2 regions of the Kitasatospora sp. NPDC002543 genome follow, and region 2 is predicted to be linked to the other one. Evidence: predicted binding sites of a transcription regulator. Region 2 holds the regulator's gene; the other holds the start of a gene.
The links. The regulator HrcA, encoded in region 2, represses chaperone genes, less so after heat shock. The targets are predictions, from matches to a motif close to TTNGCACTCNGNNNNNCNGAGTGCNAA.

Region 1 (4,377 bases), on a different contig from region 2:
GATCATCCGCTCCCGCTACGGGATGGAGGACGGCCGCGAGCGCACCCTCACCGAGGTGGGCAAGCAGCACGGGCTCACCCGTGAGCGGATCCGCCAGATCGAGAAGCACGCGCTTGCGGAGCTGAAGAAGATCGCGGACCACGCGGGCTTCGAAGCCGCCTGACGGACGGGTCGGCTCCGGCCGAGCCCTCACCCGGGCCCTGATGCGGAGCGCTCCGCGCCAGGGCCCGAGGCGTGCCACGGGCCTCTTAGGCTGGAAGGAAACGAGCGGACGGAGTGGACGGCGTGAGCGAGCAGGGACAGGAAGAGGGCCGGGAGAGGGCGCAGGAGCCGGACCGGGCGGCGGAGCCCCGGAAGGCCGCGGCGGACGCCAAGGCCCGGCTGGTCTTCCGGGATCCGCTGGACCAGCAGTCCGGTGACGACACCGACGCCGGCTGGGGCGGACGCCCCGGGGCGGGGGAGAGCGGTGGGCGGGGGCTGGACTGGTACCTGAGTCAGCGCCCGCCGCACCACGGGGGCTGAGAGACGGGGCAGGGAGGGGGACGAGCGGCGCCCACCGGTCAGCGCAGCGGCGTGACCAGCGCGTCGCGGATCTCGGTCAGCAGTTGGACCTCCTTGGCCTCGGCCTCCGCCGCCTTCTCGGCGGCGGTCTTGCGGTGGGCCGCCATCCTGTTCATGGGCACGATCAGGGCGAAGTAGACGACCGCCGCGGTGATCAGGAACTGGAGCGCGGCGCTGAGCACCGATCCCCACAGGATGAGGATTCCGGACGTGACCTCACCGGTCGGGCCGACCTCGCAGGGCCCCTTGAGGCAGGAACTGTAGGACGCGAGGTCCTTCGTCCCGAATACGCCGACGATCGGATTGATCACGCCTTTGACGAAGGCGTTGACGATGGTGGTGAAGGCCGCGCCGATGACCACGGCCACGGCGAGTTCGACGACATTTCCGCGCAGCAGGAATTCCTTGAAGCCTTTCATGCCGCCTCGAACGACGAAGTCGCCTTCCGGTTACGGGTGATCTTCCGGAGCTCCGGACTGACAACCCGTCCGGCCCAACGCGCCGTCCTGGGGCGGCGGCAGACCCGCCCGCGAGGGCCCCAGCGCCAGTGCGGCCGCCACCGCGAGCAGCACCAGGAGGGGCACCCCGGCCCGCCGTCGCACCGCACTGCGCCAGCGGTGCCACCCGCCGCACCCGCGCCGGATCGGCGGGAAGCTCGGCAGCTCCTGCCGGGGCGGTACGGCGGGCGCGGGCAGTGGCAGTGGCAGGGGCAGGGAGAAGCTCGTGGCCGTCATCGGCGCACCTCCGGACTGTCGGCGGGCCGGCCCCTCGCGGACCGGATGCCCACACGATGGGCGTTTCCGCCGGACTCCGGAAGCCCTTTCCCCAGGGCTGTGGAAAACCCCGCCCCTGTGGACAACTTCGTACACTCGCGCCGGTGAACCGGGGCTGCCCAGGTTGACGGGACGCCCCTGAATCCGCGCTCGCTGCCCCCGAAACGGGCGTTCCGCGCACGCCGCACCCGCCCCGGACGCGCGGAAAGGCCCGCCGCCCCCGCGTGGATGCGGGGCCGACGGGCCTCTCCCAGGTCTACGGGCCGTCCGGGCCGGTGCCCGGCGCCGAGATCAGCTCGCGGCCGGAGCCGGGCTGGACGAGGTCGAGGAGCCGGAGCTCGACGACGTCGAGGAGGTCGTGGACGTGCTGGTCGACGTCGAGGGGGTCGACGAGGACCCGGCGCCCACCGAGCTGCTGGAGGACGAACGGCTGTCGGTCCGGTAGAAGCCGGAGCCCTTGAACACGACGCCCACGGCCGAGAAGACCTTGCGGAGCCGTCCCTGGCAGTCGGGGCACGTGGTCAGCGCCTCGTCGGTGAACTTCTGCACCGCCTCCAGGCCGTTGCCGCACTCGGTGCACTGGTACTGGTACGTGGGCACTTGTCTTCCTCCTGGCACTCTCGCGTGATGAGTGCTAACGATGGTCAATGATGCGGCATTCCGCGGGATCAGTCCAGCGACTCGGGTGTGAGATGGGCCGGACCGGCCCTCGGACCGCCGCGCCGCTCAGCCCTCGGCCGCGCCCACCAGCCGTCCGGCGCCGCCGAGTCCCGAGGAACCGGCACCCGCGTCGGTGCCCGAGTCGGCACCCGGACCGCCCGCGGAAGCGGCGCCCGCCCCGGCGCTCCCCGGCGCCACCAGCAGGTGCCGCAGCGAGACCAGCGCCACCAGTCCCAGCCCGGCCCCGGCCACCGGCACGAGGAAGCCGGTCGAGGGCCCGTGCCCGTCGATCAGCCGGCCCGCGGCCATCGAGCCGACCGCCAGCCCCAGCCCGATCGCGCCGGTCAGCCAGGTGAAGGCCTCCGTCTTGGCGCCGTCCGCGACCAGCGTCTCGACCAGGGTGTAGCCGCTGATCAGGGTCGGCGCGATGGCCAGTCCGCAGACCAGCCCGGCGGCGGTCAGCGCGACCAGGTCGGGCATCGCCCACAGCACCGAGCAGCCCAGCACCAGCAGCGCGTAGCTGATGAGCATCCGCTGCTGCACCGGCCGCCGCCAGGCGATCACGCCGTACAGCACGCCGGCCAGCATCGAGCCGCCGGCGAAGATCCCGTACACGGTGCCGCCGGCGTCGTGCCGCCCGACCGAGTCGGCGAAGGCGTTCACCGAGACCTGCATGCCGCCGAACACCGCGCCGACCCCGAGGAAGGCGCCGGCGAGCAGCCGGACGCCGGGGGAGGCGAGCGCCGAGGCGCGCTTGACGCCGGGTTCCGGGACGATCCGGGCGGGGGCGGTGCCCCGCTGCGCGGCGAAGGCCAGGCCGCCGACGAGGGTCAGCGAGGCCTCGGCGACCAGGGCGGTGGCCGGGTTGGCGAGGGCGGCGATGCCGGAGGCCAGGATCGGGCCGATCACGAAGGTGAACTCGTCCGTCACGGACTCGAAGGCGAAGGCGGTGCTCACCCGGGCCGCGGAGGCGTCGGAGGGGCCGTCCGCGGTGAACCTGGCGACCCACCGGGCCCGGACCATCGCGCCGACCTGCGGCACGCTCGCCCCGGCCGGGACGGCGGCCAGGAACAGGCTCCAGGCGGGGGCGTGGCCGAGTGCGAGCGCGGTCAGCGCGCCGACCGAGGCCGCGTGCACCAGGACGGTCGGCACGAGCACCGCGGACTGGCCGTAGCGGTCCGCGAGCCGCCCGGTCTGCGGCCCGATCAGGGCCTGGGCGACGGCGGCGACCGCGGTGACCGTACCGGCGGTGCCGTACGAGCCGTGGGTCTGGGTGACGAGCAGCAGGATGCCCATGCTGAGCATCGCGTACGGCAGTCGTGCGACCAGTGCGGGGGCCAGGAACGTCCAGGCCCCGGGCGTGCGCAGCAGCTCGCCGTACCCGACGCGGGCGGGGGCCGGAGCTGCGGGGGTGGCCGCGGGGTCCGCGGCGGTGTCGACCGTTCGGCGCGCCGTCACGGTCGGTCCTTCCTGCTGCCTGGTAGCGCGGCAGGGCACGGTGGAGCCCCGACGGCGCCGAGAGTCGTCCTCTCGCGCGTCGACCGGGGTAGATACCGGGTCGGTCCGGCCTGGTGGCCGGGGGCCGGACCGCGGCCGCCGAGCGGTCGCGCCAACTCTGCGTCAGGCAGATGCTGGGGGTGGTCTAGCTGTGGTCATACGGCGTGGTCGAACCATCATACAGTTACGCGCGTAGACGGCGCCAGCCCCCACGGCCGGACCGGAGCCCTCCCCGGCCCGCAGGGCAGGGGAGGACCGGCCGGGGCCCGGGCTCACCGCCCGTTGAGCCACCCCGCGAGCTTGCCGCCCTTGTCCACGGCCCGCAGCCGCCGCTCCGCCGCCTCGCCGACCTCGTCCGTCGTCACCACCAGCAGCTCGTCCCCGCCGCGCAGCACCGTCGCCTTGTCCGGCACGAAGGAGTTCCCCTCGCGCACGACCAGGGTGACGGCCGCCCCCTTGGGCAGCCGCAGTTCGCTGATCTCGACGCCCGACATCCTGGAGGCGGGGGAGAGCGCGACCGACAGCAGGTGTCCGTGCAGCTTCTCCAGCGGGGCGGACTCGATGCCCAGGTCCTGGCCCATGTCGCCCTCGTCGATCTTCAACCGCTTGGCGACCCAGGGGAGGGTCGGCCCCTGGAGCAGGGTGAAGACGACGACCAGGATGAAGACGATGTTGAAGACGTCCTCGGCCCGGTGCGCGCCGGAGACCACGGGGATGGTGGCCAGCACGATGGGCACCGCCCCGCGCAGCCCGGCCCAGCTCAGCAGCGCCTGCTCGCGGGCGGGCACCTTGAAGGGGGTCAGCGAGAGCAGCACCGACAGCGGCCGGGCCAGGAACACCAGCACCGCGCCGATCACCAGTGCGGGCACCACCGCGTCGCCCATGG
Region 2 (4,377 bases):
CGCTTCTCCCCGCCGCCGGGCATCGGCGCGAAGGGGTAGAACGTCCCCCGCTTGTAGAGGTAGACCAGGGCCAGCGAGCGCCCCTGCGGGTCGCGGAAGGCGACCAGCGAGCAGAGCAGCTGCGGGCCGAAGCCGTTGGCCTCCAGCTCGCTGTTGACCGCGTGCAGGTCGTTCACCAGCTCCGGCAGCTCCTCGGGCCGGTGCCGGGCGAGCAGCCAGGAGTAGCCGTAGTCGTCCTTGGAGGCCTCCACCGGGACGCCGCCGCGCTCGGTGTCGGCGTCCAGCAGCGCCCGCACCTGCTGCTCGACCTGGACGAAGGCGGCTCCCTCGACGGCCGCGAAGCAGACCGAGCCGAGCCCGGTGGGGGTGAACCCGGCCCCGGCCTCCAGGGTGAGCGCGGCGGACGGCACGCCGAACAGCTGGTCGAGGTCGGGCTTGACGGGCTTGGTACGGCCGAACAGCGTGTCCAGGATTCCCACGGCGGTCCTTTCGGGACGGACGGGACGGGACGGTTTCGGGAGGACGGTTTCGGGGCGGAAGCCTCGGGACGGAAGCCTCGGGCGGGACGGATTCGGGAGGGCCGAACGGCGGGCGTCAGCGGCCGAGCTGCTCGGAGATCCGCGCCAGCTGCTCCAGCCGCTTCTCCAGGCTCGGGTGGGTGGACAGCAGTTGCGAGGCGGTCTCCCGGGCGCTCAGCGCGGGGGCGAAGTAGAAGGCGTTGTAGGCCTGGGCCTGGCGCAGGTCCTTGCTGGGGATGGCCGCGATCTGCCCGGTCACCTTGGTGAGCGCCGAGGCCAGGGCGCTGGGCCGGCCGGTGAGCTGGGCGGCGGCCCGGTCGGCGGCGAGTTCGCGGTAGCGGGACAGCAGCCGGGTGAGCAGGAAGCTGATCGCGTAGACGACGATCGACACCAGCGGGATGATCAGCGCCAGGATGGCCGCGTTCTGGTCGTTGTTGTTGCGCCCGCCGCCCATGAACCCGCCGTACACGGCGATCCGCGTCATCGCGCCGGCGAGGACGCCGAGGAAGCCGGCGATCGTCATCACCGCGACGTCCCGGTGGGCGACGTGCGACAGCTCGTGCGCGAGGACGCCCTCCAGTTCCTCCGGTTCCAGCCGGCGCAGCAGCCCGGTGGTCACGCAGACCACCGCGTTCTGCGGGTTGCGGCCGGTGGCGAAGGCGTTCGGCATGTCGTTGTCGGCGACCGCCACCCGGGGTTTGGGCATGTCGGCCAGGGCGCAGAGCCGGTCGACGGTGCCGTGCAGCTGGGGGAACTGTTCCGGGGACACCTGGTGGGCGCCCATCGCCCGTTCGGTGATCTTGTCGCTGAACCAGAACTGGGCCACGAACAGCCCGCCGGAGATCAGGACGATCAGTGGCCAGGCGCCGCGCAGCAGCGCGATCAGCAGGCCGGTGAAACCGACGTACAGCAGCCCGATCACGAACATCGTCGCGACCATGCGGCCGGTCAGGCCGCGGTCGGGCGCGAAACGGGTGTGCTGGCCCGAGCTCGACATCGCTTGCTCCTCCGTTCGCCGTCGCTTTCGATGCTGCCACCCGGACGGCCTCCCGGCACCACCCCGGCGCCGGGGAATCGAACCGCCGGGGCCGCGCGGGCCGTGTCCGGAACTGCGGGGAGGATCACGCCGGTCGGGCCGTTCCTGCCGTAGGACCCGGGCCTTACACTGGCAGGTACGGTTTTGGCACTCGGCTGTTCAGAGTGCCAGGGCCGAGGGACTCCCCGCAGGGGCCCGCCGCAGCAAGGGAAGCAGTCGGAACAACGTGCGAAGACGGAGGTGCGTGCCCCATGGCCGGTGAGGTCCGCCAGCTGGACGAACGCAAGCTCGCCGTGCTCCGCGCCATCGTGCAGGACTACGTGGGCACCGAGGAGCCGGTCGGCTCCAAGGCCCTGGTGGAGCGGCACAACCTCGGCGTCTCCCCGGCGACCGTCCGCAACGACATGGCGGGGCTGGAGGAGGAGGGTTACATCCACCAGCCGCACACCAGCGCCGGCCGCATCCCGACCGACAAGGGGTACCGCCTCTTCGTCGACAAGCTCGCCGAGATCAAGCCGATGAGCGCCCCCGAGCGCCGGGCCATCCGGCACTTCCTGGACGGCGCGGTCGACCTGGACGACGTGGTCGCCCGCACGGTGCGGCTGCTCGCCCAGCTGACCCGGCAGGTCGCGGTGGTGCAGTACCCCTCGCTGACGCGTTCCACCGTCCGGCACATCGAGCTGGTGGCGCTGGCCCCGGCGAAGGTGATGCTGGTCCTGATCACCAACACCGGCCGGGTCGAGCAGCGGATGGTCGACTGCCCGGGCTCGGTCGGCGAGACGGTGCTGGCCGACCTGCGGGCCCGGATCAACGCGGGAGCCGCCGGCCGGCGCCTCCCGGAGGTCCCGGGGCTGCTGGAGGAGCTGCCGGCGCTGTTCGACCAGGCCGACCGGCCGACCGTCAGCACGGTCCTGGCGACCCTGTTCGAGACGCTCGCCGAGCAGAACGAGGAGCGGATCATGCTGGCCGGCACGGCCAACCTGACCCGCTTCGGGCACGACTTCCCGCTCACCATCCAGCCGGTGCTGGAAGCCCTGGAGGAGCAGGTCGTCCTGCTCCGCCTCCTGGGTGAGACCGCGGACGCCGCGATGACGGTCCGGATCGGGCGCGAGAACGCCTACGAGGGGCTGAATTCCACCTCGGTCGTTTCGGTCGGCTACGGTTCGGGCGACGAGAGCGTGGCGAAGCTGGGTGTGATCGGTCCGACCCGGATGGACTACCCGGGCACAATGGGGGCGGTGCGAGCGGTGGCGCGGTACGTGGGCCAGATCCTGGCCGAGTCCTAGCAAGGCCGCCGTTAGAGTTCTAACGGTGGCGTCCAGTCGCAGCACTACTACAGGCGGAACAAGCGGAGCATTTGGTGGCCACGGACTACTACGCGGTACTCGGCGTCCGACGGGATGCGGGGCAGGACGAGATCAAGAAGGCGTTCCGGCGCCTGGCACGCGAACTGCACCCGGACGTCAACCCGGACCCGAAGACGCAGGAGCGGTTCAAGGAGATCAACGCCGCCTACGAGGTGCTCTCCGATCCGCAGAAGCGCCAGGTCTACGACCTCGGCGGGGACCCGCTGTCCCCGGGCGGAGGCGGTGCGGGCGGCTTCGGCGCCGGCGCGGCGGGCTTCGGCTTCTCCGACATCATGGACGCCTTCTTCGGCGCCGCTGCCGGGCAGCGCGGCCCGCGCTCGCGCACCCGCCGCGGCCAGGACGCCATGATCCGGCTGGAGATCACCCTGGAGGAGGCCGCTTTCGGCACCACCAAGGAGCTCCAGGTCGACACCGCCGTCACCTGCACCACCTGCAGCGGCGAGGGCGCGGCCCCCGGCACCTCCGCGCAGACCTGTGACATGTGCCGCGGCAAGGGCGAGGTCTCCCAGGTCACCCGGTCCTTCCTGGGCCAGGTCATGACCTCCCGCCCCTGCCCGCAGTGCCAGGGCTTCGGCACCGTCGTGCCGACCCCGTGCCCGGAGTGCGCCGGCGACGGCCGCGTGCGCGCCCGCCGCACCCTGACCGTCAAGATCCCGGCCGGTGTCGACAACGGCACCCGGATCCAGCTGGCCGGCGAGGGCGAGGTCGGCCCCGGCGGCGGCCCGGCCGGCGACCTCTACGTCGAGATCGCCGAGACCACCCACGCCATCTTCCAGCGGCGCGGGGACGACCTGCACTGCACCGTCACCATCCCGATGACGGCGGCCGCGCTCGGCACCCAGGTGCCGCTGCAGACCCTGGACGGCCTGGAGGAGGTCGACATCCGGCCCGGCACCCAGTCCGGCCAGTCGATCCCGCTGCACGGCCGGGGCATCACCCACCTGCGCGGCGGCGGCCGGGGCGACCTGATAGTGCACGTCGAGGTGAAGACCCCCAGCAAGCTCGACGCCGAGCAGGAGGAGCTGCTGCGCCGCCTCGCGGTGCTGCGCGGCGAGGAGCGGCCGTCCGGCCAGTTCGCGCCGGGCCAGCAGGGCCTGTTCTCCCGGCTGAAGGACGCCTTCAACGGCCGGTAGTCGTCCGCGGAGGGGTGCCGGGGGAGGATCCCCGGCACCCCTTCGGTGTTCCCGTCCCACTCCCGGAGGTTCCCCCGTCATGACCGCGCCCGTCTTCTTCGTCGAGACCGAGCGGATCGCCACCGCCGTGCCCGGGGCCGTGGTGCGTCTGGACGGCCCGGAGGGGCGGCACGCGGCCGCGGTCAAGCGGCTGACGCCGGGCGAGGCGGTGACCCTGGCCGACGGGCTCGGGCTCGGGGTGGACGGCGCGGTCGCCGAGGTGCTCGGCAAGGACGCGATCGACGTGACGGTCGCCGCCGTGCGCCGGGAGCCGGAGCCCGCGC

Region 1: the regulator HrcA is predicted to act here: its motif matches at 1,946-1,972, upstream of ACWD4P_RS11560 (FmdB family zinc ribbon protein).

What each region holds. Positions count from the first base shown of each region.
Region 1 covers NZ_JBSFWR010000019.1:83,879-88,255, reverse strand. The annotation lists gene ACWD4P_RS11575 (sigma-70 family RNA polymerase sigma factor) at 1-163, shown strand, start outside; gene ACWD4P_RS11570 (hypothetical protein) at 286-522, shown strand; gene mscL (large conductance mechanosensitive channel protein MscL) at 561-980, opposite strand; gene ACWD4P_RS11560 (FmdB family zinc ribbon protein) at 1,626-1,934, opposite strand; gene ACWD4P_RS11555 (MFS transporter) at 2,061-3,452, opposite strand; gene ACWD4P_RS11550 (potassium/proton antiporter) at 3,764-4,377, opposite strand, start outside.
Region 2 covers NZ_JBSFWR010000017.1:2,780-7,156, reverse strand. The annotation lists gene pspAB (PspA-associated protein PspAB) at 1-479, opposite strand, end outside; gene htpX (zinc metalloprotease HtpX) at 595-1,515, opposite strand; gene hrcA (heat-inducible transcriptional repressor HrcA) at 1,806-2,840, shown strand; gene dnaJ (molecular chaperone DnaJ) at 2,915-4,054, shown strand; gene ACWD4P_RS10320 (16S rRNA (uracil(1498)-N(3))-methyltransferase) at 4,134-4,377, shown strand, end outside.